4 regions of the Pseudomonas sp. ZL2 genome follow, and region 4 is predicted to be linked to each of the others. Evidence: riboswitches for the same ligand, from Rfam matches in the RefSeq annotation. Region 4 holds a riboswitch; each other region holds the start of a gene.

Region 1 (7,201 bases), on a different contig from region 4:
ACGCAGTTCTTCGACGATTTTTGCCAGGTGCTTGACCCCCAGGTGCACAGCCAGGGTGGTCTGGTGGCGGGCAAGGTCGGCCAACTGCTCGCCAGCGGGCATCGGTGATTTGTCGGCGTAGCGAGTGAGGATCACGCTCTGGGCGATGTCCGGCAAGGTCAGCTCGCAGCCGAGCAGGGCGGCGCTGGCTGCAACGGCGGTGACGCCGGGGACGATCTCGTAGGGAATGCCCAGCTCGCGCAGGTAGCGGATCTGCTCGCCGATGGCGCCATACAGGCTGGGGTCGCCGCTGTGCACCCGGGCCACATCATGGCCCTGATCATGGGCGCGCTTGATCGCCTCGATGATCTGCGCCAGGTGCAGTTCGGCGCTGTTGATCAGGGTCTCGGCGCGGTGACCTTCCAGCACTGCGGCCGGGACCAGGGAGCCGGCGTAGATGATCACCGGGCAGCGCTGGATCAGGCGCTGGCCCTTGACGGTGATCAGCTCCGGATCGCCGGGGCCGGCGCCGATGAAATAGACGGTCATGGGGAGTCCTTGCGGGGAAAGTGCAGATTATCAGCGAAAACCGCTGGTGCAGGCCAATGCCAGGCTGGCGTCGGCCTGCAGGGTGCGGGGTACCAGTAGGCGGGCCGGGCTGCCAAGCTGCTCGGCCAGGGCCAGGGCGGCGCTCTCGGCCACGCCATAACAGCCACTGTGCCGGTAAGCCACCGCAGAACGATGGCTCAGGCGTTGTTCGAAAACAGCCAGTTGCGCCGCACTGAAGAACAGCAGCGGCACGCCCAGGCACCGGGCCAGTTCATGCAGGCCGGGTTCGTCGTGCTTGAGGTCGATGCTGGCTAGGCCCATGACCGCGCCGGGCGGCAGGTCATGGGCGAGCAGGGTACGCGTGAGCAGGTCGCTCAGGGCGTCGGCCGGGCAGCCGCGACGGCAACCCAGGCCGAGGTACAGCTGCATCCGTTCAGGCCTGGCTCGAACGGCGATACAGCCAGGCACTGATCAGGCCCAGGGCCAGCCAGAACGCGGCGTTGGTCAGCAGCGAAGCGACCTTGAACTCGGCTTCCAGGGCTTCTGGGGCGAGCATCTGGTGGACTTCAGGCTGCGGCGCGCCAATCACGTGAGGCACCACCAGCAACACTGCACCGACTATCTTCAGCAGCCAGTTGTGGGCGAACACGATCAAGGCCAGACCGACGGCGGTGGCGGCAGCCGTGCCGACCCACCAGGCTTGGCGCTGGGCCAGGTCGGCGGCAGCAGTACCCGGCAGCTCCGGGGGCAGGCCCAGGGTCGGCGCCAGGCAGAACACGGCAAAGCCGCCCAGGCCCCAGAGCGCGCCGCTGATCACGGTCTTCGGTGCGCGCAGGGTGTAGAGCGCGGCGAGGATCAGGGCGAAACCGACCGCCACCACCAGGTTGCCGCCGGTGGTCGACAGCACCCGCTGCCAGCCGTCTTCCGGCGACCAGGCTTCGCTGTCGTGATGATGCTCGGCGGTACCGGCCGCATGTTCATGGGGCGCCTCGACCGCAGGCGCGGCGCTTTCATAGGTTTCCGCCTGGAGAATCAGCGGCGCGACCCAGAAGCTTTGCAGCAGGGTCAGCAGCAGGGCGGCCAGCAGGCCGGTAAAGCCTGCAGTACTGGCGATACGCTTGATCATCGGGGCAGCACTCAGTGGCAAGGGAAGGCGGCGCTGTGGCGGGTATCGTGGGCGGCGTTATGCACCGCTTCGATGTGCGAGAAACCGGCGAAGTAGACCAGGCACAGGCCCAGCAGCGAGGCGCCGACAGCAACCAGCAGGCGCTGGCTGAGGCTTGAAGGGGTAACGGCTTCATTACTGGCGGTACTGGTACGCATGGCGCTTTCCTCTTGGTGTTGTCGGCAACAGGCAAGCGCAGCCAACCCCTGCACGAGGATCGCCCAGGGGGTGTAACAGCGCCCGCCCACCGCGGGTTTGTTCGGTCAAGCGTCGGGCCGGTCTCCGGGCTGGTGAGGGTTGGCAGCTGGCCACACCACAGGCGTCACCTTCCCATGCCAGGCAGCGGGCACAGTGGTTCTGACGCTTTTCTCACTTACCGTTGCGGGGGCAGCACCGGACTTGTCGTACACCAAATAAAGAAGTGTATGACGCACCGGTTTCCCAGTTTCACCCTCAAGGGGCACCCAAACGAATGGCGTTAGCAAATCACGGGCGCGGGCAGGCGTCAATCGTGACAGCAGTTGACCGCTCACCGGGCACTGCGTAGCCTAGCCGCTTCGAGGTTCTTCGGCGCTGGCCGAAGCTAAGACGGGAACGCGGTTGAAGCCGCGGCTGCCCCCGCAACTGTAAGCATTGAAGCGTTCGACACAGCCACTGCACCGCGTGCGGGAAGGCGTCGTTCGACTGGCCCTGGCGCCGGTGCAATGCAAGCCAGGAGACCTGCCTCGGACAGTTTCCGACATTCAACCGGGCGGGGTGATCCGGTGGCGAACAGGCCAGGTGCGTGACACCTTTGGCGCTCGTCCCGCATGCCCGCCATCCTGCCAAGGGCATCGACATGAAAACACTGGCCAAACTCCCCGTCACCATCGTTACCGGCTTCCTCGGCTCGGGCAAGACCACGTTGCTGCGGCATATGCTCGACAACGCCCAGGGGCGGCGCATCGCGGTGATCGTCAACGAGTTTGGCGAGCTGGGCATCGACGGCGAAATCCTCAAGCAGTGCAGCATCGGTTGCAGCGAAGAAGAGGCCAACGGCCGCGTCTATGAGCTGGCCAACGGCTGCCTGTGCTGCACCGTGCAGGAAGAGTTCTTCCCGGTGATGCGCGAATTGGTGGCCCGTCGCGGCGACCTCGACCATATCCTCATCGAAACCAGCGGCCTGGCCCTGCCCAAGCCCCTGGTGCAAGCCTTCCAGTGGCCAGAGATTCGTAACGCCTGCACGGTCGATGCGGTGATCACCGTGGTCGACAGCCCGGCCGTCGCCGCCGGCACCTTTGCCGCCTACCCGGACCAGGTCGATGCCCAACGCAAGCTCGACCCCAACCTGGACCACGAATCGCCGCTGCACGAGCTGTTCGCCGACCAGTTGGCCAGCGCCGACCTGGTGGTCCTGAACAAGGCCGACCTGATCGCTGCCGACGACCTGGCCAAGGTGCGGGCCGAAGTCGTAGAAGAGCTGCCACCGGCGGTGAAGGTGATCGAAGCCAGCAGCGGCCGTCTGCCGCTGGACGTGCTGCTGGGCCTGGGCGCCGAATCCGAGGCGCATATCGATGGCCGCCGCACCCACCACGATTCGCACCACGACGGTGACGATCACGACGACCATGATCACGACGCCTTCGACTCGATCTCCATCGAGCTGCCGCAAGCCGACGAAAGCCTGCTGCTCGATGCCCTGACCCAGTTGGTCGTGCAGCACGGCATCCTGCGGGTCAAGGGCTTTGCCGCTATCCCGGGCAAGCCGATGCGCCTGCTGATCCAAGGCGTGGGCACCCGTTTCGACAAGCACTTCGACCGCGCCTGGCGCAGCGAAGAGCCGCGCACCACGCGCCTGGTGCTGATTGGCCAGGAACTGGATGCGGCACAACTGGAAGCGAGCCTGCGCGCCGCCCTGGGCGCTTGACCGATGCACCTGCTGCGGACCCAGCCCGGTGGTTTTGTACCGGACGACAGCATTGCCGACCTCGGCCAGACCCCGGCCGAGCTGGTAATCCTCTGCAGCGGTGACTCGCACCTGGCGCTGCTGGCCGAAACCGCCCAGCAGTTGCCCGAGGATTTCCCCAGCCTGCGTCTGGCCAACCCGATGCAGGTACAGAATCACGCCTCGGTCGACCTGTATGTCGACCAGGTGCTGCGCCATGCCAAGGTCATCCTGGTGTCGCTGCACGGTGGCGTCGGCTACTGGCGCTATGGTGTGGAACAGCTGCTGGAGCTGGCCGCCCGTGGTGTACAACTGATCCTGGTGCCGGGCGACGACCGTCCGGACCCGGAGCTGACCAGCCTCAGCACGGTGCCGGCCGAGCAGGCCGAACGGCTCTGGCACTTTCTGCGCCAGGGCGGCAAGGCCAATGCCCTGAACCTGTTCAACTGCCTCGCCAGCCAGCACTTGAATTGCGCCTACTCCTGGAGCGAGCCGCAACAACTGCCGCGTACTGCGGTGTATCACCCGCGCAAGGCGGCTGCGGCGCTGGAGGACTGGTTCGGCGAGTGGCAGGTCGAGCAGCCGGTGGTGCCGATCCTGTTCTATCGCTCGCACCTGCAGGCGGCCAACACCGCCTTCATCGATACATTCTGCGAGCGTTTGCAGCTGGCCGGGCTCAACCCCTTGCCGATTGCCGTGGCCAGCCTCAAGGAGGCCGGTTGCCTGCAGCAGGTCGAGGACTGGCTGGACCAGGTCGACGCTGCACTGATCATCAACACCACAGGCTTTGCCCAGTCGAGCCCCGAGCAGCCGCACCTGCGGCCGTTTCGCCGCGATATCCCGGTGTTGCAGGCGATCTGCGCCCAGGACAACGAGCCGGCCTGGCAGGCCAGCGAGCAGGGCCTGGGTGCCCGCGACCTGGCCATGCACATCGCCTTGCCGGAGCTGGACGGGCGCATCATCACCCGGCCGATCAGCTTCAAGGACCTGGCCTGGCGCAGCGAGCGCAGCCAGTCCGACGTGGTCTGCTACCGCGCCCAGCCCGAGCGCATGGACTTTGTCGCCGAGCTGGCGCGGCGCTGGTGTGACCTGGCGCAGCTACCCAACGCACAGAAGCGTGTGGCGCTGATCCTGGCCAACTACCCGACCCGCGATGGCCGCATCGGCAATGGCGTGGGGCTCGACACCCCGGCCGCGGCGCTGAATATCCTGCGCGCCTTGCAGGCGCAGGGCTATCCCCTGGCCCCCTTGCCCGCCAGCGGTACGGCGCTGATCCAGGCCTTGCTCGGTGGCGTCAGCAATGACCTGGACAGCCTCGACCTGCGTCCGTGCATGCAGAGCATGGCCCTGGACGATTACCTGGCGGCGTTTGCCGCCTTGCCCGAGGCCAACCAGATAGCCGTGCGCGAACGCTGGGGCGAGCCGAGCCAGGACCCGATGTTCCGCAGCGGGCGGATGATGATCGCCGGCCTGCGCTACGGCCTGACCTTCGTCGGCATCCAGCCGGCCCGTGGTTACCAACTGGACCAGAGCGCGGTCTACCATGACCCCGACCTGGTGCCGCCGCACGCTTACCTGGCGTTCTACTTCTGGCTGCGTCACGGCTTTGCCGCCGATGCGCTGATCCATGTCGGCAAGCACGGCAACCTGGAATGGCTGCCGGGCAAGGGCGTTGGCTTGTCCGACAGCTGCTGGCCGGACGCCTTGCTCGGCCCGCTGCCGAACATCTACCCGTTTATCGTCAACGACCCGGGTGAGGGCGCCCAGGCCAAGCGGCGCACCCAGGCGGTGATCATCGACCACCTGATGCCGCCGCTGACCCGCGCCGAAACCTATGGGCCCTTGCGTCACCTGGAACTGCTGGCCGACGAGTACTACGAGGCGCAGTTGCTCGACCCGCGCCGGGCCCGCGAGCTGCAGCGCGACATCCTGGCGCTGGTGCGCGACAACCATATCGACCGCGAGCTGCAGATCGAAGGTGCGCTGGACGATGCCGCGGTGTGGCTGCCGCGCCTGGACACCTACCTGTGCGACCTCAAGGAGTCGCAGATCCGCGATGGCCTGCATGTGTTCGGCGAGTCGCCTGCCGGGCGTTTGCGCACCGATACCTTGCTGGCCCTGTTGCGGGTGGAGCGCGGTGATGGGCGCGGGGCCAACGGCAGTTTGTTGCGGGCCCTGGCCAGGGCGCTGAACCTGGGCTTCGATCCGCTCGATTGCGACCTTGGCCAACCCTGGCAGGGCCCGAGGCCTTCACTGCTGGCTACATTGGACGAGGCATGGCGCACGGCGGGCGATACCCGCGAGCGCCTGGAGCTGTATGCCAGCCAGTTGATCGAGCAGACGCTCGACGGCACCGTGCAGCTTGCCGGCGGCCCGGAATGGGCGCAAGTGCAGGCCATTCTCGAGGCGCTGGAGCAGCAGGTCGCACCGCGACTGGACGGCTGCGGCCCGGCAGAAATGCACGGCCTGCTCGCTGCCCTCGACGGCCGTTTCGTGCCCGCTGGCCCGAGTGGCGCGCCAAGCCGCGGACGCCTGGACGTGCTGCCGACCGGGCGCAACTTCTATACCGTCGATGTGCGCAACCTGCCGACCACCACCGCCTGGCGCATCGGCTTTGCCTCGGCCAACCTGATCCTCGAGCGTCATCTGCAGGACCATGGCGATCACCTGCGCCAACTGGGCCTGTCGGTGTGGGGTACGGCGACCATGCGCACCGGTGGTGACGATATCGCCCAGGCCATGGCCTTGCTCGGTGTGCGACCGGTGTGGGCCAGCGGCAGCCAGCGGGTCGACGATTTCGAAATCCTGCCCTTGAGCCTGCTCGACCGGCCGCGGGTGGACGTCACCTTGCGCGTCTCGGGGTTCTTCCGCGATGCCTTCGGCAACCTGATCAAGCTGTTCGACGCTGCTGTGCAAGCGGTGGCGGCACTGGATGAACCGGATGACCTCAACCCCCTGGCGGCCAAGGTCCGTAGCGAACGTACTGAATTGCTGGCCCAGGGTGTGGATGCCGAACAGGCGGGCCGTCAGGCCGGCTGGCGGGTGTTCGGGGCCAAGCCGGGCGCCTATGGCGCGGGCGTGCAGAATGCCATCGACGGGCGCCTGTGGAATGACCGCCAGGACCTGGCCGAGGTTTACCTGAACCACGGTGGCTATGCCTACGGCGCTGCCGATGACGGCACGCCGGCGCGCGCCCACTTTGCCCGGCGCCTGAGCCAGGTGCAGGCGGTGGTGCAGAACCAGGACAACCACGAGCACGATCTGCTCGATTCCAATGACTACTACCAGTTCCAGGGCGGCATGCTTGCCGCCGTGGAAAGCCTGGGCGGCAGCAGCGTCGCCAGCTACCACGGCGATCATAGCCAGCCGGATCGGCCGCGCATCCGCACGCTGAAAGAAGAGCTGAACCGGGTGATCCGTGCCCGGGCGCTGAACCCCAAGTGGATCGACGGGGTCAAGCGCCACGGCTACAAAGGTGCCTTCGAGCTGGCTGCCACCGTCGACAATCTGTTCGCGTTCGATGCCACCACGCAGCTGATCGACGACCACCATTACCAGTCGCTGGCCGACGCCTATGTGCTCGA
Region 2 (7,201 bases), on a different contig from region 4:
CGCTGGGGCGGCAACACCCCGGATTCGGGTTTCGATTGCAGCGGCCTGATTGGCTATGTCTATCGCGATGCCGCCGGTATTTCGCTGCCGCGTTCGACCCGGGAAATGATCGGCATCCGAGCGCCGAGCATCGAGCGCACCGACCTGCAGTCCGGCGACCTGGTGTTCTTTGCCACCAATGGCGGTTCGCAGGTTAGCCATGCCGGCATCTATGTCGGCGAGGGGCGCTTCGTCCATGCCCCGGCCACCGGCGGAACGGTGCGCCTGGACTACCTGTCCAACAGCTACTGGCAAAAAACCTACCTGAATGCCAAGCGCGTGCTGCAGCCAGCGCATCTGGCGCGTAACCCCTGACCTTCGCGAGGTAGATGATGACCGCGCAGACGCTCTACCTCGACGACCCCCTCTACCACTACCTGCAAAGCGTGTCGCTGCGCGAAACGCCGTTGCTTGCCCGTTTGCGTGCCGAAACCCAGGCCATGCCCGAAGCGCGCTGGCAGGTAGCACCGGAGCAGGGGCAACTGCTGGCACTGCTGGTACGCCTGATCGGCGCGCAGCGGGTGATTGAAGTGGGTACCTTCACCGGCTACAGCGCCTTATGCATGGCCCAGGCCATGGAACACGGGCAGTTGCTCTGTTGTGATCTTGAAGGCAGCTACAACGCCGTGGCCTGGCGCTACTGGCAGGAGGCCGGGGTCGCCGAGCGCATTGAACTACGCCTGGCGCCCGCCCTGCAGACCCTGGCGACGCTGCCGTCAGAGCGCTACGACCTGATCTTCATCGATGCCGACAAGGCCAACTATCCACACTACCTGGAACAGGCCCTGCGCTTGCTGCGGGTTGGCGGGCTGGTGCTGTTCGACAACACCTTGTGGAGCGGGCGGGTGCTGCAGGGAACGCCGGACAGCGAAGACACCCGGGCGATCCAGGCATTGAACCTCACACTCAAGGATGACCCGCGGGTGGACCTGTCGATGCTGCCGATTGGCGATGGCTTGACCCTGTGCCGCAAGCGCTGAGAGGGCGCAGGGTATTGGTGCATGTGATCTGTGTGGGAGCCGGCCTTGCCGGCGATGGGCCGCATAGCGGCCCCCAGGTCACTTGGCCTTGCTCACCCGCCAGATCTTGTTGCCCACATCATCAGCCACCAGCAACCCTCCGCGCCGGTCGTTGATCACCCCGACCGGGCGGCCCATGGCCTTGCCCTCGTCATTGAGGAACCCGGTCAGCAGGTCAATTGGCTTGCCTGCAGGTTTGCCTGCGGTGCTGAACGGCACAAAGATCACTTTGTAGCCGCTGTGCGGCTTGCGGTTCCATGAGCCATGCTGGCCGATGAATGCGCCTTGCTCGAAAGGCGCCGGTAGCAGGCCCTGCTCGGCAAAGGTCAGGCCCAGCGACGCCGTGTGCGGCCCCACTGCATAGTCCGGCGCAATGGCGCTGGCTACCAGGTTCGGATCAGAAGGGTTGACCCGCTGATCGACGTGCTGGCCGTAGTAGCTGTAGGGCCAGCCGTAGAAGCCGCCATCCTTGACCGAGGTAATGTAGTCGGGCACCAGGTCGCTGCCGATCTCGTCGCGCTCGTTGACGGCGGTCCACAGCTGGCCGGTATGGGGTTCCCAGGCCAGGCCGTTGGGGTTGCGCAGGCCGGAGGCGAATATGCGCTGCTGGCCGCTGGCCGGGTCGATTTCCCAGATCGCCGCACGGCCTTTTTCCTGGTCCATGCCGTTCTCGCCGACATTGCTGTTGGAGCCGACAGTGACGTAGAGCTTCTTGCCGTCACGGCTGGCGATCACGTTCTTGGTCCAGTGATGGTTCAGTGTGCCGCCCGGCAAATCAGCCACCGGCGTACCCGGGCCCTTGATCGAGGTGGCGCCGGATTCGTAATGAAAGCGCAGCAGGCGATCGGTGTCGGCGACGTAGAAGTCGTTGCCAACCAGGGCCATGCCAAACGGAGAATTGAGGTTTTCGATAAAGGTCGTGCGGGTTTCCGCGACGCCGTCATGGTCGCTGTCGCGCAGCAGGCTGATGCGGTTGGCGCTGGGGACGCCGGCGCCGGCGCGGTCCATGACCTTGCCCATCACCCAGCCGCGAATGCCCTTGCCGTCATCGGGCTTGGGCGGGGCATTGGTTTCGGCCACCAGGATATCGCCATTGGGCAGGGCGTAGAGCCAGCGCGGGTGGTCCAGGCCTTCGGCAAAGGCCGCCACCTGAGTGCCGGGCGCGGCCTTGGGCGTCATACCCCGGGGCCAGCCGATGGCCGGGGCGATGTTGACGGTGGGAATCAGGGTCTTGTTGGGTTCGGGCAATTGCGGCGACGGGCCGACCCCGTCGCTGACCTCCAGGCGCGCGTTCTCGCCGCACCCGCTTAATCCCGCAGTCACTGCCAGCAGCAGTGCAATCCGGCTGATGCCCATGTCGTTTCCCTCGCGATGATGGCCGCTATTGCCAGTAGAGGCGGATCAGGCGCGGGAGGTTCCCTGGTTCAGGCCTGCTTGAGCAGCAACGCCACCCCGGGGTGGTACTGGCCGGCTTCGTTGTGCAGCTTGCGGTAGGCGTAGGGGAAGTACCAGGCAATGGCGCAGGCGTTGTGCTTTTGCAGGTCGTCGACCAGGTCCTGTAGTTCTTCGGGGCTGGCGTGCTGGCCGGCTTTCCAGGGGCTGGCGAACAGCGCGGCGACCTTGAGCTGGCTGGGCGCGGCAACCTGGCGTGCGGCATACACGGTTTCGGCCAGGGCATTGTTCAGGTCCAGCCTGGCAATTTTCGGCCAGCGCTGGCTGGCTTGCAGGTAGGCGGCTTCTTCGCGGTTGGCGATGTACAGGTCGCAGCGACCTTCACGATCACCGTCATCGCGCTGCTTCTTGCTCTGATGCTGCTGCAGGGTCACCAGCTCGGCTTGCCAGGCGGCGGCCGAAAGCAGGCCGAGGTTGGCTTGGGCACCGTGCCAGTAGGGCGCATCGCCATCACCGAGGGTGTGGTTGAAGCGGTCGATGCAATCGACCCAGCGCTCCAGGGCGGGGCGCAGGAATTCCAGGCGCGCATTGTTGATGATCAGGCCTTGCATGCTGCTCTCCCTTATAGTTGTGATCGAGTACAGCCGAGGTATGGCTATTTGATATCACTGAAGTCAGTGTTGCACAAGATGTCAAAGGCGCCATTGATCCAGGCCAGTTCAGCGCCTTTCATTGACGCTCCGGGTGCAACCCTCTAACCTTCGCGACTTGTTTCAGGTGCTCTGCAGGCGATGGCCTGGCAGGGTGAAACAGGGAAGCCGGTGGGCGCGCAAGGCGCGCGAATCCGGCGCTGCCCCCGCAACGGTAGGTGAGTCAAGGCCGCGCAGGGCCACTGGGTGTTCGACCCGGGAAGGCGCACGGTCCCGGGTGTTCATGGCCCCGCTCACAAGCCCGGAGACCGGCCTGTTACAGCCAACGGCATCACGGAGGGTGATGCGCGGTTCCTCCGGCCTGTGCCGTAGCCCTGCGCGTTTTCCGTCTGCCATATCCATTCATTTGTCACGCCGTTCCTCGCCGCGAACCCTGAGCAGCCATAGACTGCTACGCTCGTTGCGGGTCGGCCGACAGTGGTTTGCGGAGAACCTCATGACTGAATCCACCGAGCGCGACGAACGCCACCTGGCGCGTATGCAGCGCAAGAAGGCCGTCATCGACGAGCGCATCGCCAATTCGCCTAACGAATGCGGCTTGCTGCTGGTGCTCACCGGCAATGGCAAGGGCAAGAGCAGTTCGGCCTTCGGCATGCTCGCCCGGGCCATGGGCCATGGCATGCAGTGCGGCGTGGTGCAGTTCATCAAGGGCCGCAACAGCACCGGCGAAGAGCTGTTCTTCCGACGCTTCCCGGAACAGGTGCGCTACCACGTGATGGGCGAGGGCTTTACCTGGGAAACCCAGGACCGCCAGCGCGATATCGCTGCTGCCGAAGCCGCCTGGGCAGTGTCGCGGCAGATGCTTCAGGACCCGTCGATCGCCTTCGTGGTGCTCGATGAGCTGAACATCGCCCTCAAGCACGGTTACCTCGATCTGGACCAGGTCCTCAGCGACTTGCAGGCGCGCCCGCCGATGCAGCACGTGATCGTCACCGGTCGTGCGGCCAAGGATGAAATGATCGAACTGGCCGACACCGTCACCGAAATGGGCATGATCAAGCACGCCTTCCAGGCCGGTATCCGCGCCCAGAAGGGCGTCGAGCTATGAGGGATGCGCGCCATTGCCCGGCGGTATTGATCGCCGCACCGGCTTCCGGCCAGGGCAAGACCACGGTGACCGCCGCTCTGGCGCGCCTGCATCGCAACCAGGGGCGCAAGGTCCGCGTATTCAAGTGTGGCCCGGACTTTCTCGACCCGATGATTCTCGAGCGCGCCAGCGGTGCGCCGGTGTATCAGCTCGACCTGTGGATGGTCGGCGAGCAGGAAAGCCGCCGTCTGTTATGGGAAGCGGCGGCTGAGGCCGACCTGATCCTGATCGAAGGGGTCATGGGGCTGTTCGATGGCACGCCATCGAGCGCCGACCTCGCTCGTCATTTTGGTGTGCCGGTGCTGGCGGTGATCGATGGCACGGCCATGGCCCAGACCTTCGGTGCCCTGGCCCTGGGCCTGGCGCGCTATCAGCCGGACCTGCCGTTTGCCGGGGTGCTGGCCAACCGCGTCGGTACCCTGCGCCACGCTCAATTGCTCGAAGGCAGCCTGACCGAAGGGCTGCGCTGGTACGGCGGGCTGTCGCGAGAAACCGGCATCGAACTGCCGAGCCGCCACCTGGGCCTGGTCCAGGCCAGTGAACTGAACGACCTCGAAGCACGCCTGGATGCAGCTGCAGCCGCCCTGGGCGCCAGTTGCGATGCGGCTTTGCCGCCGGCGGTGAGTTTCGCCGCGCCGACCGAGCTTGTGAGCGAGCCCTTGCTGCAAGGTGTGCGCATCGCGGTCGCCCGCGACGAAGCCTTTGCCTTCACCTATGGCGCCAACCTCGACCTGCTGCGGGCCATGGGCGCGGAGCTGGCGTTCTTCTCGCCGCTGCATGACGTGAGTTTGCCGCAGGCCGACAGCCTGTACCTGCCCGGTGGTTACCCGGAGCTGCATCACCAGGCCCTGGCGGCCAACTCGCCGATGCTCGCAGCCATTCGCGCCCATCATCACGCCGGCAAGCCGTTGCTCGCCGAATGTGGCGGCATGCTCTATCTGCTCGATGCCCTGACCGATGTCGCTGGTGAGCGCGCCGAATTGCTCGGGTTGCTGGCTGGTGAGGCGGTGATGCAGAAGCGCCTGGCCGCCCTGGCCTTGCAGGCGGTGGAATTGCCCGAAGGTACCTTGCGCGGGCACACCTACCATCACTCGCTGACCAGCACCGGGCTTGAGCCGATTGCCCGTGGCCAGAGCCCCAACGGTGGCCGTGGTGCCGAAGCGGTGTATCGCTGTGGCCGGCTGACCGCTTCCTACGTGCATTTCTACTTTGCCTCCAACCCCCAGGCGTCGGCGGCGCTGTTGTGTCCATGACCGAGCATGCCTTTACCGAAGCCGAACGCGCGGCGGTCTACCGCGCCATTGGCGAACGCCGTGACATGCGCCACTTCAGCGGCGGCGAAGTCGCCCCTGAACTGCTTGCACGCCTGCTGCAAGCCGCGCATCAGGCCCCCAGTGTTGGCCTGATGCAGCCCTGGCGCTTTATCCGCATTACCCGACGTGAACTGCGCCAGCGTATCCAGGCCCTGGTGGAGGAGGAGCGGTTGCGTACCGCCCAAGCCCTGGGCGAGCGCTCCGACGACTTCATGAAGCTCAAGGTCGAAGGCATAAATGACTGTGCCGAACTGCTGGTTGCCGCGCTGATGGATGAGCGCGAAGCGCATATCTTCGGCCGCCGAACCTTGCCGGAAATGGACTTGGCATCGCTGTCGTGTGCGATCCAGAACCTCTGGCTGGCCGCCCGCGCCGAAGGCCTGGGCATGGGCTGGGTATCGCTGTTCGAACCCCGGGCCCTGGCCGAGCTGCTGGGCATGCCGGCCGGTGCCAAGCCGCTGGCAATCCTTTGCCTGGGGCCGGTGCACGAATTTTACCCGGCGCCCATGCTGGTGCTTGAAGGTTGGACCACGGCGCGTCCGTTGCACGAAATGCTGTTTGAAAACCAGTGGGGAGAGTCTTGATGAGTGTGGCGTTGCTGACTGTGGCCGGGGTGGCGCTGGATGCGTTGCTGGGCGAGCCCAAGCGCCGGCATCCACTGGTCGCCTTCGGGCGCATGGCCGGGCGCCTGGAGCAACGCTTCAATGCCGGTGGCCGCGGCTGGCGCAGCCATGGCGTCACCGCCTGGTTCCTGGCCGTGGTGCCGCTGACCTTCCTGGCCATGCTGCTGTCCTGGTTGCCGTACATTGGCTGGCTGGTGGAAGTGCTGGCGCTGTATTGCGCCCTGGGCCTGCGCAGCCTCGGCGAGCACGTGACGCCGGTGGCCGAAGCCTTGCGCCAGGGCAACCTGGAACACGCCCGCCAGCGCGTGGGTTACCTGGTCAGCCGCGAAACCCGTGAGCTGGATGAAACCGCCGTGGCCCGCGCCGCCACCGAGTCGGTGCTGGAGAACGGCAGCGATGCGGTGTTTGCCGCGCTGTTCTGGTTCGTCGTTGGCGGTGTGCCGGGGGTGGTGCTCTATCGCCTGAGCAACACTCTGGACGCCATGTGGGGCTATCGCAATGAGCGCTTCGAACGCTTCGGCTGGGCTGCGGCGAAGATCGACGACCTGCTCAACTACATTCCGGCGCGGCTGGTGGCCCTGACCTACGCGCTGCTGGGCAAGACCCGCCTGGCCCTGCACTGCTGGCGGCGCCAGGCGCCGTTGTGGGACAGCCCCAACGCCGGCCCGGTAATGGCTGCCGGAGCGGGGGCGCTGGGTGTCGAGCTGGGCGGCCCGGCGGTGTACCACGGCGAGCTGCACGAGCGCCCGCAGCTGGGCGAAGGCCCGCAGGCCGATGCCGAGGCCATCGAGCGCGGCTGGCGCCTGGTGTGCCAGGGCGTGTGGTTGTGGTTACTGCTGTTGTGCCTGGGAGCTGAATTCTATGCTTGAGCACGGTGGTCGCCTGCAGCGCGCAGTGCAGCAATACGGTATCGCCCGCGAAGACTGGCTGGACCTGTCCAGCGGTATTGCGCCTTGGCCCTATGCAATCCCCGAGATCCCGCTGCGCGCCTGGGCACGCTTGCCCGAGACCGACGACG
Region 3 (7,201 bases), on a different contig from region 4:
AAGCCCGGCGATGATCAGGAAGTACAGGGTGTTGTTGGTGGACTTGCCGGCGTTCTGCGCGGCCTTGACCAGGTCGGCGAGGCCGATGATCGACACCAGCGCGGTGGACTTGAGCAGCACCAGCCAGTTGTTGCCCAGGCCCGGCAGGGCGAAGCGCATCAGTTGCGGGAACAGCACCAGGCGAAAGCGTTGCGCCTTGCTCAGCCCATAGGCTGTGGCTGCCTCCAGCTGCCCGGCCGGGACGCTGAGGATCGCGCCGCGAAAGTTCTCGGTGAAGTAGGCGCCGTAGATGAAGCCCAGGGTGATGACCCCGGCAGTAAACGGGTCGATTTCGAAGTAGTCCCAGCCGAGCATTTCGGTCAGGTCGTTGAGCCACAGTTGCAGGGTGTAGAAGATCAGCAGGATCAGCACCAGGTCCGGCACGCTGCGAATCAGCGTGGTGTACAGGGTTGCCGGCACGCGCAGCAGTTTCAGCCGCGAGAGCTTGGCGCTGGCGCCGAACAGGCCCAGGGCCAGGCTCAGGCCAAGCGACAGCAGCGCCAGTTTCAGGGTCATCCAGGTCCCTTGCAGCAACAGCGGGCCGAAGCCCTGCAAGCTCAGGGCCTGCCAGCCATGGGAGTGAAGGAAGTCGTTCACGGGAAAAATCTCGGTAGGACGCAGGGCAAATGCGGCCGTGATCAGCTCAGGGCGAACCGATCACGACGACACGGCTTACTCGTTGTAGATATCCAGGTCGCCGACGTACTTCTTCTGGATGGCGGCGAAGGTGCCATCGGCATGCACCGCAGCAATGCCTTTGTCGAGCAGGGCCTTGAGCTCGCTGTCGTTCTTGCGCAGGCCCATGGCGATGTCCAGGGGCAGGGTGGGGTCCTTGATCGCCGGGCCGCTCTTGAAGTCGGCGCCTTCGGGCTTGGTGAGGAAGTTCAGCTGGGCTTCGAGCTTGTCGGTCAGGGTGGCGTCGAGGCGGCCGTTGATCAGGTCGGCGTAGTTCTGGTCCTGGGCCTGGTAGGCCTTGACCTGGGCCCCCAGCGGCGCCAGCTTGGCACGGGCATACGCTTCCTGCAGCGAGCCCTGCAATACGCCGACCTGCTTGCCCTTGAGCGATTCGGGGGTGTCGCCGAAGTCGGCGTTCTTGCGCACGATCACCGAAGTCGGGCTGAGGAACAGCCGGGCGCTGAAGTCGATCTGTTTCTGCCGCGCCGGGGTCACCGCCATCGACGACATGATTGCGTCGAACTTGCGTGCCCGCAGGGCCGGGATCATGCCGTCGAATTCGTTGTGCACCCAGGTGCATTTGACTTGCAGCTTGGCGCAGATGGCGTTGCCCAGTTCGATGTCGAAGCCTTGCAGGCTGCCATCGGCGGCAACGGATTCAAAAGGGGGGTATTCGGGGTAGACGCCGAAACGGATCTCGGTCCATTCCTTGGCCTGCACCGCACTTGCGCACAGTGGCAGGAGCAGCACGCTGAGGAGCTTTCGCAGCGAAGTCATATGAGTATCCCTGAGTTTTATAGTTGATGTAGGGCAGTGGTGCGCTTCTGGTCTTTTAGTGACTCTCTGGTCGGGCTCAGAATGCGCGATGACGACGTTTTTTTTGTGTCGTTTGCGCCGGCGTCGGCTGCCGGATTTTGCTGTTAACGCGTGTATGGCAGCCGAATCGGCTGAGACACCTCCTGTTTAAGCTTCCCTTGCAGCAGTTTCCGATCTGCCGCGCGCTGGCACGGCAGAATCGGTCGGGTTCAGGCGCGTTTTTTCTGCAGGTTTTCAACCGGTGCACGCAGCAGCGCGAACAGGTCTTTCGGGTCCTTGAGTTCCGGCACCAGGGCGATCTCGCTGCCGATGTCCAGGGCCTTGGCCACGTCCAGCACATAACGCAGCGCCGAGTAATCTTCGAGGGCGAAGCCGACCGAGTCGAACAGCGTCACTTGCGCGGCGTTTTCGCGACCGGCCACCTGGCCGTTGATCACTTGCCAGAATTCGGTGGTCGGCGAGTCGGCGGGCATTTGCTGGATTTCGCCTTCGATGCGGCTTTGCGGTTCGTACTCGACGATCACCCGCGCGCGCTCGACGATCTCGCGGTGCAGTTCGGTCTTGCCCGGGCAGTCACCGCCGACGGCATTGAGGTGCATGCCCGGCTCGATCATCTCCGGCGTGAGGATGGTGGCGTAGGCCTTGTCGGCGGTCACCGTGGTGACGATGTCGGCGCCGCGCACCGCTTCGGCGACGGAACCGGCGACGGTTACCTTGATTGCAGGGAAGGCGCTGAGGTTGGCGACCAGTTTGGCGCTGGCGGCCGGGTCCAGGTCATACAGGCGAATGTCTTCGATGCCCAGCAGGGCGTGGAAGGCCAGGGCCTGGAACTCGCTTTGCGAGCCGTTGCCGATCAGCGCCATGCTGCGGCTGTCCTTGCGCGCCAGGTAGCGGGCGGCCAGGGCCGAGGTCGCGGCGGTACGGATAGCGGTGGTCAGGGTCATTTCGCTGAGCAGCACCGGCGCGCCGGTATCGACGTCGCCCAGGGCGCCGAAGGCCATTACCGTGAGCATGCCGCGATGGGTATTTTTCGGGTGGCCGTTGACGTACTTGAAGGCGTACAGGTTGGCGTCGGACACCGGCATCAGCTCGATCACGCCATCGGGCGAGTGGTTGGCCAGGCGTGCGCATTTTTCGAAGTCCTGCCAGCGCAGGTAGTCCTCACGGATGTACTCGGCCATTTCGCTGATGCAGGTGCTCAGGCCTTTGCGTACCACCAGGCGGCTGAGGTCGGTAACGTCGATATAGCGGGTCATGATGAACTCCTTTGTTGTAATCAGTGACGGACGGGCAGGTGCACTTCGGCGAGCATGCAGCGCGCGCTGCCGCCGCCAATGCGCTCGATATGGTCGATGTTCACCACCACCGGGTGGCTGTGCTGTTCGACCTGCCGGCGCTGTTCGGGGCTGAGCGAGCGCCAGGCGCTGCGCGACATCACCAGCAGCGGCTGGCCTTGCTTGTCGTGGACTTCAAGCATGTTGCCGGCGAAGCCTTCGAGCTGGTCGAAATCCAGGGCCAGGATGTCCTTGCCGGTGTCGCGCAGCGAGTGCTCCAGGGCGCGGCGCTCGGCGGCCTCGGGCAGGGCCTGCAGGCAGACCACCGAGAGCCCGCGGCCAACGCTCATCATCACGTTGCAGTGATAGATCGGCGCCTGGTGGCGGTCGACGGCGTGGAACAGGCACAGGCGATAGTCGAGCTGTTCGGCGAACAGGCGCAGGGCCTGGGTGTGGGTGCGCCCGGAATGGCAGGCATAGCTGATCCGGTGCTCGCGATCCAGGACCATGCTGCCGGTCCCTTCCAGATACATACTCTGCTGTTCCAGGGGGCTCAGATCGATGGTCTGACGGACGGCAAAACGCTCTTCGAGCACCTTGAGCACGCCCTTGCTGCGCTCCAGGCGGCGGTTCTGGCCTTCCATCGGATAGAGCACCAGGCTGCCGTCGGCGTGGCTGCTCCACCAGTTGTTGGGGAAAATCGAGTCAGGGGTGTGCGGCGCCGGGGTGTCCTGCACCACCAGCACTTCGACGCCGTGCTGGCGCAGGGTGTCGACGTAACCATCGAACTCTTCCAGCGCTTTCTGCTGTGCCTGCTCCGGCTCGAGCAGGGCTTGCTGGAAACGGTTGTTGAGGGCGGTATCCGGGTTGAAGGCGAACCGCGCCGGGCGGATCATCAAGACTGTATTTGTTGTTTGCATCGAGGCACGCATCCGGGGTTGGCTGTGTGCTTATTGTCGACGTGATCAATGATAAATCCCGGCTGAAGCGCGTTGGGCGCTCAGCCGGTAAAGCTGAAATAGTGGGTTTGACAGCGGAATCTGCTGTGATGACTCAAGGTGGGTCTTGCTTGAAGGCGCGCAGCTGCCGCGCCAGGCTCAGCGCGGTGCTGGCGCTGTGTTCGCCGGCAAGGATGTGGGTGAAGGGCAGGTCGATCAGGCGATTGTTGCGCACGGCTTGCAAGTGCGAGAGCGCCGGGTGCTTGCGCAGGTAAGCGCGCTTGCCGGCGGCGGGCGACCACACTGCATCGGCAAGGATGATTACGTCGGGGTCGGCGCGCAGCAGGCTTTCGGCATCGACCGTGACCCGGTTCAGCTCGACCTCGGCGTAAAGGTTGCGGCCGCCCGCCGCGTCGATCAGTTGGGTGATGAAGCCGCGCTTGCCTTCGCTGTGCAGGCCGTTGACCTCGCTGTCGAGGTAGAACACCGACAGCGGCTGCCCGTGCCCGGCGATGGCTTTAGCAGCGGCCAGATCCTGGCGCTGGCGGGCGATCAGGTGGCTGGCCTGGGCGTCGCGCTGCAACAGGCGGCCGAGGACACGCAGGTCTTGTTCAACGGCGGCAAAGCCGTTTTCGGTCGCTGGCGCGCAGGCGTTCTCCAGCAGGTAAGTGCCGATGCCGTTGGCTTTCAAGGTCGTGCGCAGGGCTACGCCGTCGCTGTCGCGAAAGGCACTGGCAAAACCGCCGACCAGCAGGTCGTAACCCTGGGCATAGACGACCTCGGTTGCCGGGTAGCGGCGTGACAGCAGGGGGACGCCGCGATAGCGTCCGCTGGCCAGGGCTTGCGGGTCGTCATCGATATAGCTGACCGCGGCCAGGGTTGGGCCGGCTTCAAGGGCCAGCAGCAGGTCGGCGGCGTGCTGGTTGAGGGCCAGGATGCGTTGTGGACGGTCATGTGGCAGTTGCCAGGTCTGCCCGCAGTTTTGATAGTCCAGGGCCAGGGCGCTGCTGCTCAACACGGCCAGCAAGCTGGCGCCGAACCACCTCATGACACCTGGCCATTGAGCAGCAGATCGGGCACCGGCTGGCCCTCGATCAGGTGTTCGCGCACCAGCCGTTGCGCGTCTTCGGCGTTGGCTACCCGGTACCAGCAACGGTCCGGATACACCGTCAGCACTGGGCCGAGGTTGCAGGGGAACTGGCAATGGCTGCGGGTCAGCAGCACGCCGTCAGTGGTTTCGATACGGTTGGCCACCAGCAGCTCGCGGCGCAGGACTTTCCACAGCGGCAGGGCACCGCGTTGCACGCAGCGAGGGCCGGTGCAGAGCATCACGTGGCGGGTATGCTCGGGGATCTGCGACCACTCGGGCTTGCTCTGGATTTCATCTTCGGCGACGCGGCCGCGGCGACGCTTGGGGGTTGTTGCTGTCATGGACTTCTCGAAAAACATTCGCGAAGCGCACAGGAGGGCCCCAGCCAACACGCGCCAGGCAGCCGGCTCGTGCCCGCCCTCCGCAGGTTTGCCTAAATGACTGCGTGCAGTCGTGGGGCTTCAGGCCGGTCTCCGGGCTTGCGAGGCTTGAAGCCATTCGCCTTCCCATGCCTGTGGGCACAGTGGCGGGTTGAATGCTTCACTCGCTTACCGTTGCGGGGGCAGCGCCGGACTGGTCGATAACGACGCACCGGCTTCCCGTTTCACCTGACGCACGGCGGCGGCAGGCACCTGAAACTGGCAGGCATCTGACCATCAGCCCAGGCGTTCGTCAACTGTACCGGCCTGGCCCTGGGCGTGCAGGCGCTTGTACAGGGTGGTGCGGCTGATGCCCAGGGCCCGGGCCAGGGCCGAGATATTGCCGTTGAGGCCTTGCAGGCGCTGGCCGAGGTCGTCGGCGCTAGCTGGTGGCGGCAACACGGGGGGCTGCGGCCTGGAGGCGGGCAGATCGGCAAAGAAACTGTCCGGCAGGTGCTCCACAGCAATCGGCCGCCCGCCCGCCAGCGCCAGTGCGACCTGGAGCACGCTGGCCAGCTGGCGCAGGTTGCCCGGCCAGGGGTGCTGGAGCAGCAGTTCCAGCACCTTGCCGGGCAGTTGCGTCGGCGCCCCGGGCTCGCGGTGCTGCTGGTGGAGCTGTTCGATCAGGGCCAGGCGGTCGCTGCGTTCGCGCAAGGGCGGCAGCATCAGGCTGAGACCGGCGATGCGGTAGTACAGGTCCTGGCGAAAGTGGCCCAGTCGTACTTGGTCGGCGAGGTTCTGGTTGGTCGCCGAGACCACGCGGATATCCACCGGGATCGGTTCACCACTGCCCAATGGCTGGATGTTGCGGGTCTGCAGAAAACGCAGCAGGCGTGCCTGGGTCGGCAGCGGCATGTCACCGATTTCATCGAGAAACAGGATGCCCCGGTCGGCCTTGCGGATCAGGCCGATGTTGCCCTTGTGATGGGCGCCGGTGAATGCGCCTTTCTCGTAGCCGAACAGCTCCGACTCGACCAGCTCGGCCGGAATCGCTGCGCAGTTCACCGCAATCAACGGCTGGCCGGCGCGGCTGCTGGCGCGGTGCAGGGCATTGACGAAGACTTCCTTGCCAGCTCCGGTTTCGCCCTCGATCAATAGCGGAATGTCCTTTTCCAGCAACAACCCGGCCTGGTGCAGGGCCTTGTCGATACGCGGGTCGCAGGTGGTTTGCGCATGGCTGACCGGTGTGGCCCGCGGGGCTTGGGTGGGGGCATGCAACAGGCAATGAAAACGGTTGCGCCCGGTCACCTGCACGGCGAACGGTTGCTCTGCGCTGTGGCCGAGCAGTTGCACCAGGGGCGTCCTGAACAACTGCTCCAGGTTCAGTTGCAACGGATTCTGGCCGAGCAAACTGTCGGCCCGGCGATTGGCCGCCAGCACCCGGCCCTGGTCATCGAACACCAGCAGCCCGGCCCATTGGCTGTCGAGGTTGTTGGCGCCGGTATTGAAGCTCAGTTGCCGGTAATCCCCGGCAAAGCGCGCCAGGATCAGGCGGTTCTCCAGGCTCTGGCTCATCATCCGCACCAGGCCCTGGGTTTGCGCCGTCGGCAGGTAGCTGTCGCTGGACACATCGAGTACGCCGATCAACTGGCGCTCGGCGTCGAACAAGGGGGCGGCGGCGCTGGCCATGAAGCGGTTGAGCTTGAGGAAGTGCTCATCCTGGCTGACATGCACCGCCTCGCCGGTAGCCAGGGCGGTGCCGATGGCATTGGTGCCCACCCCTTGTTCCCGCCAGCAGGCGCCGGCGACAAAGCCGTGGCGCTGGCGCGGGTCGATAAAGCGGCGGGTGCCCCAGGCATCGAGCAACTGGCCCTGATGGTCGCTGAGCATGATCAGGTAACTGGAGTTGCCGAGCAGGTGCGCGTATTGCGGCAGCACCTCGTCGCGGGTGGTGCCCAGCAGTGAATGCTCGCGTTCGAGCAGTTCGCTGACCTGGGCGGCGGATGCTTC
Region 4 (7,201 bases):
TGGTGTTCATCTATATCTGACTCAGACCGCTATCGCTGGCAAGCCAGCTCCCACAGGTTCAGTGCATGCTTTCTCTGTGGGAGCTGGCTTGCCAGCGATGAGACCCTCTCCCTCCCAAAGTCTTGCCTTTCCCCGACCATCGACCAACGGCGCCCTGCCGCAAAAAAAACTAACGTCACTGTTCTAGTTGCCAACCACACCAAGGTGAAGACAATGAGCATGATGGACTGGGATGCCTACCGTAATCAGTTGATGGGCGGCATCGGCGATCTCAAGCAACTCTCTCCCGACACGGTTAACGGTTACATGACCGCCAGTGGCGCCGGAGCCAGGACCAACCACCTGGACGCCAAGACCCGTGAGCTGATTTCCCTGGCCGTGGCAGTCAGCACCCGCTGTGACGGCTGCATCGCCGTGCACTCGGCCCAGGCGGTCAAGCAAGGCGCGACCCGCGAAGAAATCGCCGAAGCCCTGGGCGTGGCCGTGGCCATGAACGCCGGGGCGGCGCTGGTGTATTCGGCGCGGGCACTGGATGCCGTGGGCAAGGCTGGGCTGTAACCTCTCCCTCACGTGAGCGCGCGGTCGCGCCGCGCCTCACCCACTTCCTGGCGTTTTCGCATAAGCTAGCGGGCGAACCGTTTTCAGGAACCGCCATGATCCACATCCGCCCCATGACCGCCGCCGACTTCGAGCTTTTCTGGCCGACCTTCCAGGGCATTGTCAGCGCCCGCGAAACCTATGCCTTCGACCCGGCCATGAGCCAGGAGCAAGCCCGCCAGCTGTGGCTGGAAGCGCCGCTGCGAACCCTGGTGGCCGAAGAGGATGGCGTGCTGCTCGGCTCCTACTTCCTCAAGGCCAATGCCGCCGGCCCCGGCAACCATGTCAGCAATTGCGGCTACATGGTCTGCGACGCCGCCCGTGGGCGCGGTGTCGCCAGGTTGATGTGCGAGCACTCGCAGCAGCTGGCCCGGGAGCTGGGTTTTCTGGCCATGCAGTTCAACTCGGTGGTGTCGAGCAACGAGGTCGCGGTGGCCTTGTGGCAGAAGCTTGGCTTTGCCATCGTCGGGCGTTTGCCCAATGCCTACCGGCATGCGCGCCTGGGGCTGGTGGACAGCCTGGTGATGTACAAGTGGCTGGAAGAGCCGAAGCAGCCAATGCTGATCGGGCGCAAGAATATCGAGGCGGTGGTGTCGCGCAAGCGCGGGCGTTGAGACGTCGCTGTCTGAGCTGGACTCATCGCTGGCAAGCCAGCTCCCACAGCTACGGTGCACACCGAACCCTGTGGGAGCCGGCTTGCCGGCGATGCTGTTGACCTAGAAGCGCCACCCAAAAACTGATCTGCTCAGATACGCAAGCCGTTGACTGCAAAGGTTTTCGGTGTTCAGATGCGCGCCAGTTTCAGGTGTCCTGCGCCGCCGTGCGCAGGGTGAAACGGGAAGCCGGTGCGTCATGCAAATGACCAGTCCGGCGCTGCCCCCGCAACGGTAAGCGAGCGAAGCCTTCGAAACACCACTGTGCCTCGGCATGGGAAGGTGAAGGCCTTCACGACCCTCGCAAGCCCGGAGACCGGCCTGAAGCTTCTGTTTGGCAACCCCGCGGTGGGCGGGCGCAGGCCGGTTGGCGTCCGCCTGCGCGTGCGCCATGCCTCCATGCGTTGTTCCCTCCGGGATTCATTCTTCCTGTTGACTGTGGAACGACATGTCCCGAAATTCCAAGCTTCATACCCTGGCGGCCAATGCCCTGGCCCCCTGCCTGGCATTCTCCGTGCCGGCTTTCGCCGAAGACACCAGCCCCTCTGCCCTGGCCCTGCCCTCGACGGCCATCACCAGCAGCAGCGACAACCAAACCATCAGCCTGGCCACCCCGCTGCCGACCGGCTCGCGCCTGGACCTCAGTGCCATGGACACCCCGGCCAGCACCAGCAGCCTCGCCAGCGAGGTCATCGACGGGCGCAACAACCTCACCGTGCAGGACGCCGTGACCCGCTCGCCGGGCATCACCTCGGTCGCCACCCCGGGCAACGGCAATACGGCGCTGTCGGCCCGCGGCTTCAGCGGCCACGGCTCGGTGATGACCCTGTTCGACGGCTCGCGCATGTACACCGGCGCCGGTACCCAGAGCTTCCCGGTCGACCCGTGGATGGTCGAGCGCATCGACGTGATCCGTGGCCCGGCCTCGGTGCTGTACGGCGAAGGCGCCACGGGTGCGGTGATCAACGTGATTCCGAAAAAACCTTTTACCGGCGAGATCCGTAACCACCTGCGCCTGGGCTATGGTTCCTACGACCGCCAGCAACTGGGCCTGGACAGCGGCGGCTCGCTGAGCGAGCGGCTGAGCTACCGGGTGACCCTCAACCGCCAGGAAAGCAACGGTTGGGTCGACCGCGGCGACTCGAAGAACCTGGCCATGAGCGCCGCCCTGCGCTTCGATGCCAGCGACGACCTGAGCTTCACCCTCGCCCACGAGCGCGGCGATGCCGACCCGATGAACTACTTCGGCACGCCGCTGATCGACGGCCATTATCGCGACAGCCTGCGCAAGAAAAACTACAACCTCAAGGATTCGGCCCAGCACTACCACGACGAGTGGACCCGCTTTAACACCGACTGGGCCATCAGCGATTCGATCAGCGCCAGCAACCAGCTGTACTACATCAAGAGCCGCCGGCACTGGCGCAACGCCGAGGACTACACCTGGAACAGCGGCGTCGGCCAGCTTGAGCGCGGCAGCTACCTGGAGATCAAGCACGACCAGGAACAGGTCGGCGACCGCCAGAGCTTCACCTTCGACCATTCGCTGTTTGGCCTGGCCAGCAAAACCGTGGTCGGCGCCGAGTACAACCGCATCCGTTTCGGCATCGACAGCAACTCGCCGTACAACGACATCGGCGGCGATTTCATCGACCCGTGGCAGCCGGCGCCGGGCTACTTCCACAGCGCCAGCCCGACCCGCCCGCAAACCGACAGCACCACCCGCACCTTCGCCCTGTTCGCCGAGAACCGCACCCAGCTGTCGGAGCGCTGGTCGCTGGTCACCGGCATTCGTCGCGACCAGAACCACATCGACCGCAACAACCTGGTCAACGACACCCGCACTGACCGCAGCCTCAACGGCGGCAACTGGCGCGCCGGGCTGGTGTTCGCAGTCAACGACGAGCTGAGTCTGTACGGCCAGTACTCCACCAGTGAAGATGGCGTCAGCGACCTGGTGACCTTGAGCCCGAGCCAACAGAAGTTCGACCTGACCGAAGCCAAGCAGACCGAGTTCGGCCTCAAGCAGCTGTTCTGGGATGGCCGTGGCGAGTGGACCCTGGCGGCCTATCACATCGTCAAGAAGAAGCTGTTGGTCGACAACCCCGACACCCACCAGAAGGAACAGGCCGGGCAGCAGACCTCCGATGGCCTGGAAGCGACCCTGGAGCTGGCCCTGGCCAACCAGTGGCATGTCTCGGCCAACGCCTCGGTGGTGCGCGCCAAGTACGACGATTTCGACCAGACGGTGGGCGGGCAAACCGTTTCCCGTGCTGGCAATCGCCCAAGCAACGTACCGCGGCGGACCGCCAACCTGTGGGTCAGCAAAGGCTTCAGCCACAACGTAGACGCCGGCATGGGCCTGCGTTATGTCGATGAGCGCTATGCCAACACCGCCAACTCCCAGAGCGTGCCGGGCTTTACCGTGGTCGATGCCAACCTGGGCTGGCAGGTGCTGCCGGATGTGCGTCTGGGCCTGCAGCTGAACAACCTGCTCGACCGGCGTTATGCGGCCACTGCGCACAGTGGCGAGCAGTGGCTGATGGGTGAGCCGCGGTCGTATTTTGCGACGGTGGATTACACGTTCTGAGGTGAACCGGGGCTGCGTTGCAGCCCATCGCCGGCAACGCCGGCTCCCACAATGGGCCTGTGTACACCGGGCCTGTGGGAGCTGGCCTTGCCAGCGATGAGGCCGGCCCTGTCAACCTAGCTCAGGCAAGCTATAGCGCTCGGCAAAATACTGGCGAAAAAACTCCACCGCCACCCGCACCTTGGCCGAACTGGCCAGCGGCGAGGTATACACCGCCCAGATGTCCGCCGGCTGGTGATACTCCGCCAGCACCTGCACCAGGCGCCCATCGGCCAGGCTGTCGTGCACATCCCACCACGAGCGCAGCAAAATTCCTCGCCCATCCAGGCACCACTGGTGCGCCACTTCACCATGGTTGCTCGACAGGCTGCCGGTCACCCGCACGCTCTCCTCGCCCCCCGGCCCTTCCAGCTGCCACACGCCAAACGGGTGGTCACGCTCCTTGATCACCAGGCAATCATGGCTGGCAAGCTCGGCCAGCACCTTGGGCGTGCCGCGCCGGGCCAGGTAGGCCGGGGAAGCGCACAGCACCCGGCGGTTCCTGGCCAGCGGCTTGGCAATCAGGTTGGGGGCGATGGCGTTACCGACGCGAATATCCAGGTCGACGCCCTCTTCAATCAGGTCCACCAGGCGGTCATGCACGTCCAGGCGCACATCCAGGCGCGGGTAGCGCTCGGCCAGTTCCGACAACGCCGGGGCCACAAATCGCCGGCCCAGGCCAAGGCTGCTGGCAATCCGCAGCTGGCCCACCGGTTCGCGGTGCTGGGCGCTGATGTCGTCGCCCATGCGCTGCACCGCATCGAAAATCTGCTGCGCCCACTGGTACACCCGCTCGCCCTCCTCGCTCACCGTCACCCGCCGGGTGGTGCGGTGCAGCAGGCGCACTTCAAGGGTTTGCTCAAGCACGCGGATGCGTTTGCTGATGAACGCGGCCGACATGCCGAGCTCTTCGGCCACCGCCGCGAAGCTGGCGCGCTTGGCCACCTGGAGGAAGATATTGAGGTCGTCGAGGCTGGGAAGATTATTCACGATGCGTGCACTAAGAATCCATGAATCACGAGATTATCTCTGAATCCTGCCCTTATAGCATGAGCCGCACCTGTTCCCTAGACAACGAGTGCGCCCCTCATGAGCAAGACTTTCAGAATCGCCGCAATTCCCGGTGACGGCATCGGCAACGAAGTACTCCCCGAAGGCATCCGCGTGGTCGAGGCCGCCGCGCGCAAGCATGGCCTGGACATCAGCTTCGAATTCTTCGAATGGGCCAGCTGCGATTACTACCTGGCCCACGGCAAGATGATGCCGGACGACTGGTTCGAGCAGCTCAAGGATTTCGACGCCCTGTACTTCGGCGCCGTGGGCTGGCCAGACAAGGTCCCGGACCACATCTCGCTGTGGGGCTCGCTGCTGAAGTTTCGCCGCGACTTCGACCAGTACGTGAACATCCGCCCGGTGCGCCTGTTCCCCGGCGTACCCTGCCCGCTGGCCGGCCGTGAGCCTGGCGACATCGACTTTGTGGTAATCCGCGAGAACACCGAAGGCGAATATTCGTCCCTGGGCGGGCGCATGTTCGAAGGCACCGACAACGAGTTCGTGCTGCAGGAGTCGGTGTTCACCCGCCGGGGTGTCGACCGCATCCTCAAGTACGCCTTCGAGGTGGCGCAAACCCGCGAGCGCAAGCACGTGACCTCGGCGACCAAGTCCAACGGCATGGCCGTGAGCATGCCCTACTGGGACGAGCGCACCGCGGCCATGGCTGCCAATTATCCGGAAATCAGCTGGGACAAGCAGCACATTGATATCCTCTGCGCCCGCTTCGTGCTGCAGCCGGATCGCTTCGACGTGGTGGTGGCCTCGAACCTGTTCGGCGACATCCTCTCCGACCTCGGCCCGGCCTGCGCCGGCACCATCGGCATCGCGCCATCGGCCAACCTCAACCCCGAGCGCAAATTCCCGTCGCTGTTCGAACCCGTGCACGGTTCGGCCCCGGACATCTTCGGCAAGAACATCGCCAACCCGATCGCGATGATCTGGTCGGGCGCGCTGATGCTCGAGTTCCTTGGCAACGACGGCGCCGACCCGCGTTACCGCGCCGCCCACGACGACATTCTCAAAGCCATCGAGCAGGTCATCGCCGCCGGCGATACCACCCGCGATATGGGCGGGCAAAAGTCGACCCAGCAAGTCGGTGAAGCTATCAGCGCGCTGATCGAAGGTTGATGACCAGGGGCCGATTGTCAGAATTGTCTGACAAAACGGCCCCTTGGCTCTTGCGGGTGAAGCGGATTATCTGCAGAATCTGTTAACCAAAAGATTCACGTTAACTTTAAGTTAACAACGAAGCAGGGAGTGCTGCCGCAACACCCCGGAGTGCCTGCCGGGTATAGCTAAGAACGCCAACGTCCAGGAGACGATGATGTCGCACAAAAATAAAAAGATTGATGTGTTCCTGATTACCGTGAGTTTGATTGCCGTGCTGCTCACCGTCATCGGCCTTGCAGCCTTCCCGGGCGAAGCCGAAAGCGCGGCCAACCAGTTGTTCGAACTGTCGACCCGGACCTTCGGCACCAGTGTTCAGGTGCTGGTGTTCGGCAGCTCGCTGGCGGTGCTGTACCTGGCCTTCAGCAAGTACGGCAACATCCGCCTGGGCAGTGGCAAACCCGAGTACGCCACCGCCACCTGGGTGTTCATGTTCATCTGCGCCGGCATGGGCTCTTCGACCCTGTACTGGGGCGTGATGGAATGGGCCTACTACTACCAGACCCCGGGCCTGAACATCGCCGCCGCCACCCCCAAGGCACTCGAGTACAGCATCAGCTACTCGTTCTTCCACTGGGGCGTCAGTGCCTGGTCGATCTATGCCCTGGCCTCGCTGGCCATGGCCTATCACTTCCACGTGCGCAAGAAGAGCGGCCTGAACCTGGCCTCGATCGTCGAAGCGGTGACCGGCTTCAAGGCCACCGGCCCGGTCGGGCGCAGCGTCGACTTGATCTTCCTGCTGACCATGATGGGCGCGCTGACCGTGTCGCTGGCGCTCACCGCCTCGACCCTGACCCGCGGCCTGCATGACCTGGCCGGCACCCCGGACACCTTCACCGTGCAACTGCTGGTGATCGGTGCGGTGGCGGTGATGTTCTCGCTCAGCTCCTACATCGGTATCGATGGCGGCCTGCAGCGCCTGAGCAAGATAGTCTGCATCGGCGCCCTGGTGTTTGCCCTGGTGGTGCTGCTGGTCGGCCCGACCCAGTTCACCATCAACAACACCGCCAACTCGATTGGCCTGATGATCCAGAACTACGTGCACATGAGTCTGTTCACCGACCCGGCGGGCGACGGTGCCTTCACCCGCAACTGGACAGTG

What was found. A riboswitch is a leader RNA that binds a small molecule or an ion and turns the genes downstream of it on or off. The one in region 4 is predicted to bind cobalamin.
Region 1: linked by a shared signal. The riboswitch ahead of ABM562_RS10875 (CbtB domain-containing protein) and the one ahead of ABM562_RS17880 (TonB-dependent receptor) in region 4 are both predicted to bind cobalamin.
Region 2: linked by a shared signal. The riboswitch ahead of cobO (cob(I)yrinic acid a,c-diamide adenosyltransferase) and the one ahead of ABM562_RS17880 (TonB-dependent receptor) in region 4 are both predicted to bind cobalamin.
Region 3: linked by a shared signal. The riboswitch ahead of ABM562_RS14255 ((2Fe-2S) ferredoxin domain-containing protein) and the one ahead of ABM562_RS17880 (TonB-dependent receptor) in region 4 are both predicted to bind cobalamin.

The regions. Positions count from the first base shown of each region.
Region 1 is NZ_JBGOGX010000010.1:89,798-96,998, reverse strand. It holds gene cobM (precorrin-4 C(11)-methyltransferase) at 1-528, opposite strand, end outside; gene ABM562_RS10885 (cobalamin biosynthesis protein) at 559-957, opposite strand; gene ABM562_RS10880 (CbtA family protein) at 962-1,654, opposite strand; gene ABM562_RS10875 (CbtB domain-containing protein) at 1,666-1,851, opposite strand; cobalamin riboswitch at 1,950-2,177, opposite strand; cobalamin riboswitch at 2,237-2,435, shown strand; gene cobW (cobalamin biosynthesis protein CobW) at 2,532-3,599, shown strand; gene cobN (cobaltochelatase subunit CobN) at 3,603-7,201, shown strand, end outside.
Region 2 is NZ_JBGOGX010000028.1:45,120-52,320, forward strand. It holds gene ABM562_RS18260 (C40 family peptidase) at 1-354, shown strand, start outside; gene ABM562_RS18265 (O-methyltransferase) at 372-1,019, shown strand; gene ABM562_RS18270 (PQQ-dependent sugar dehydrogenase) at 1,098-2,414, opposite strand; gene ABM562_RS18275 (hypothetical protein) at 2,483-3,061, opposite strand; cobalamin riboswitch at 3,209-3,431, shown strand; gene cobO (cob(I)yrinic acid a,c-diamide adenosyltransferase) at 3,597-4,208, shown strand; gene ABM562_RS18285 (cobyrinate a,c-diamide synthase) at 4,205-5,500, shown strand; gene bluB (5,6-dimethylbenzimidazole synthase) at 5,491-6,144, shown strand; gene cbiB (adenosylcobinamide-phosphate synthase CbiB) at 6,144-7,052, shown strand; gene cobD (threonine-phosphate decarboxylase CobD) at 7,045-7,201, shown strand, end outside.
Region 3 is NZ_JBGOGX010000017.1:43,522-50,722, forward strand. It holds gene ABM562_RS14230 (ABC transporter permease) at 1-636, opposite strand, end outside; gene ABM562_RS14235 (ABC transporter substrate-binding protein) at 712-1,491, opposite strand; gene ABM562_RS14240 (ornithine cyclodeaminase) at 1,740-2,786, opposite strand; gene ctlX (citrulline utilization hydrolase CtlX) at 2,807-3,724, opposite strand; gene ABM562_RS14250 (ABC transporter substrate-binding protein) at 3,858-4,790, opposite strand; gene ABM562_RS14255 ((2Fe-2S) ferredoxin domain-containing protein) at 4,787-5,173, opposite strand; cobalamin riboswitch at 5,280-5,483, opposite strand; gene ABM562_RS14260 (sigma-54-dependent Fis family transcriptional regulator) at 5,489-7,201, opposite strand, start outside.
Region 4 is NZ_JBGOGX010000027.1:16,272-23,472, reverse strand. It holds gene lpxO (lipid A hydroxylase LpxO) at 1-20, shown strand, start outside; gene ABM562_RS17890 (carboxymuconolactone decarboxylase family protein) at 214-558, shown strand; gene ABM562_RS17885 (GNAT family N-acetyltransferase) at 654-1,211, shown strand; cobalamin riboswitch at 1,384-1,589, shown strand; gene ABM562_RS17880 (TonB-dependent receptor) at 1,699-3,840, shown strand; gene ABM562_RS17875 (LysR substrate-binding domain-containing protein) at 3,952-4,869, opposite strand; gene ABM562_RS17870 (tartrate dehydrogenase) at 4,969-6,060, shown strand; gene ABM562_RS17865 (BCCT family transporter) at 6,257-7,201, shown strand, end outside.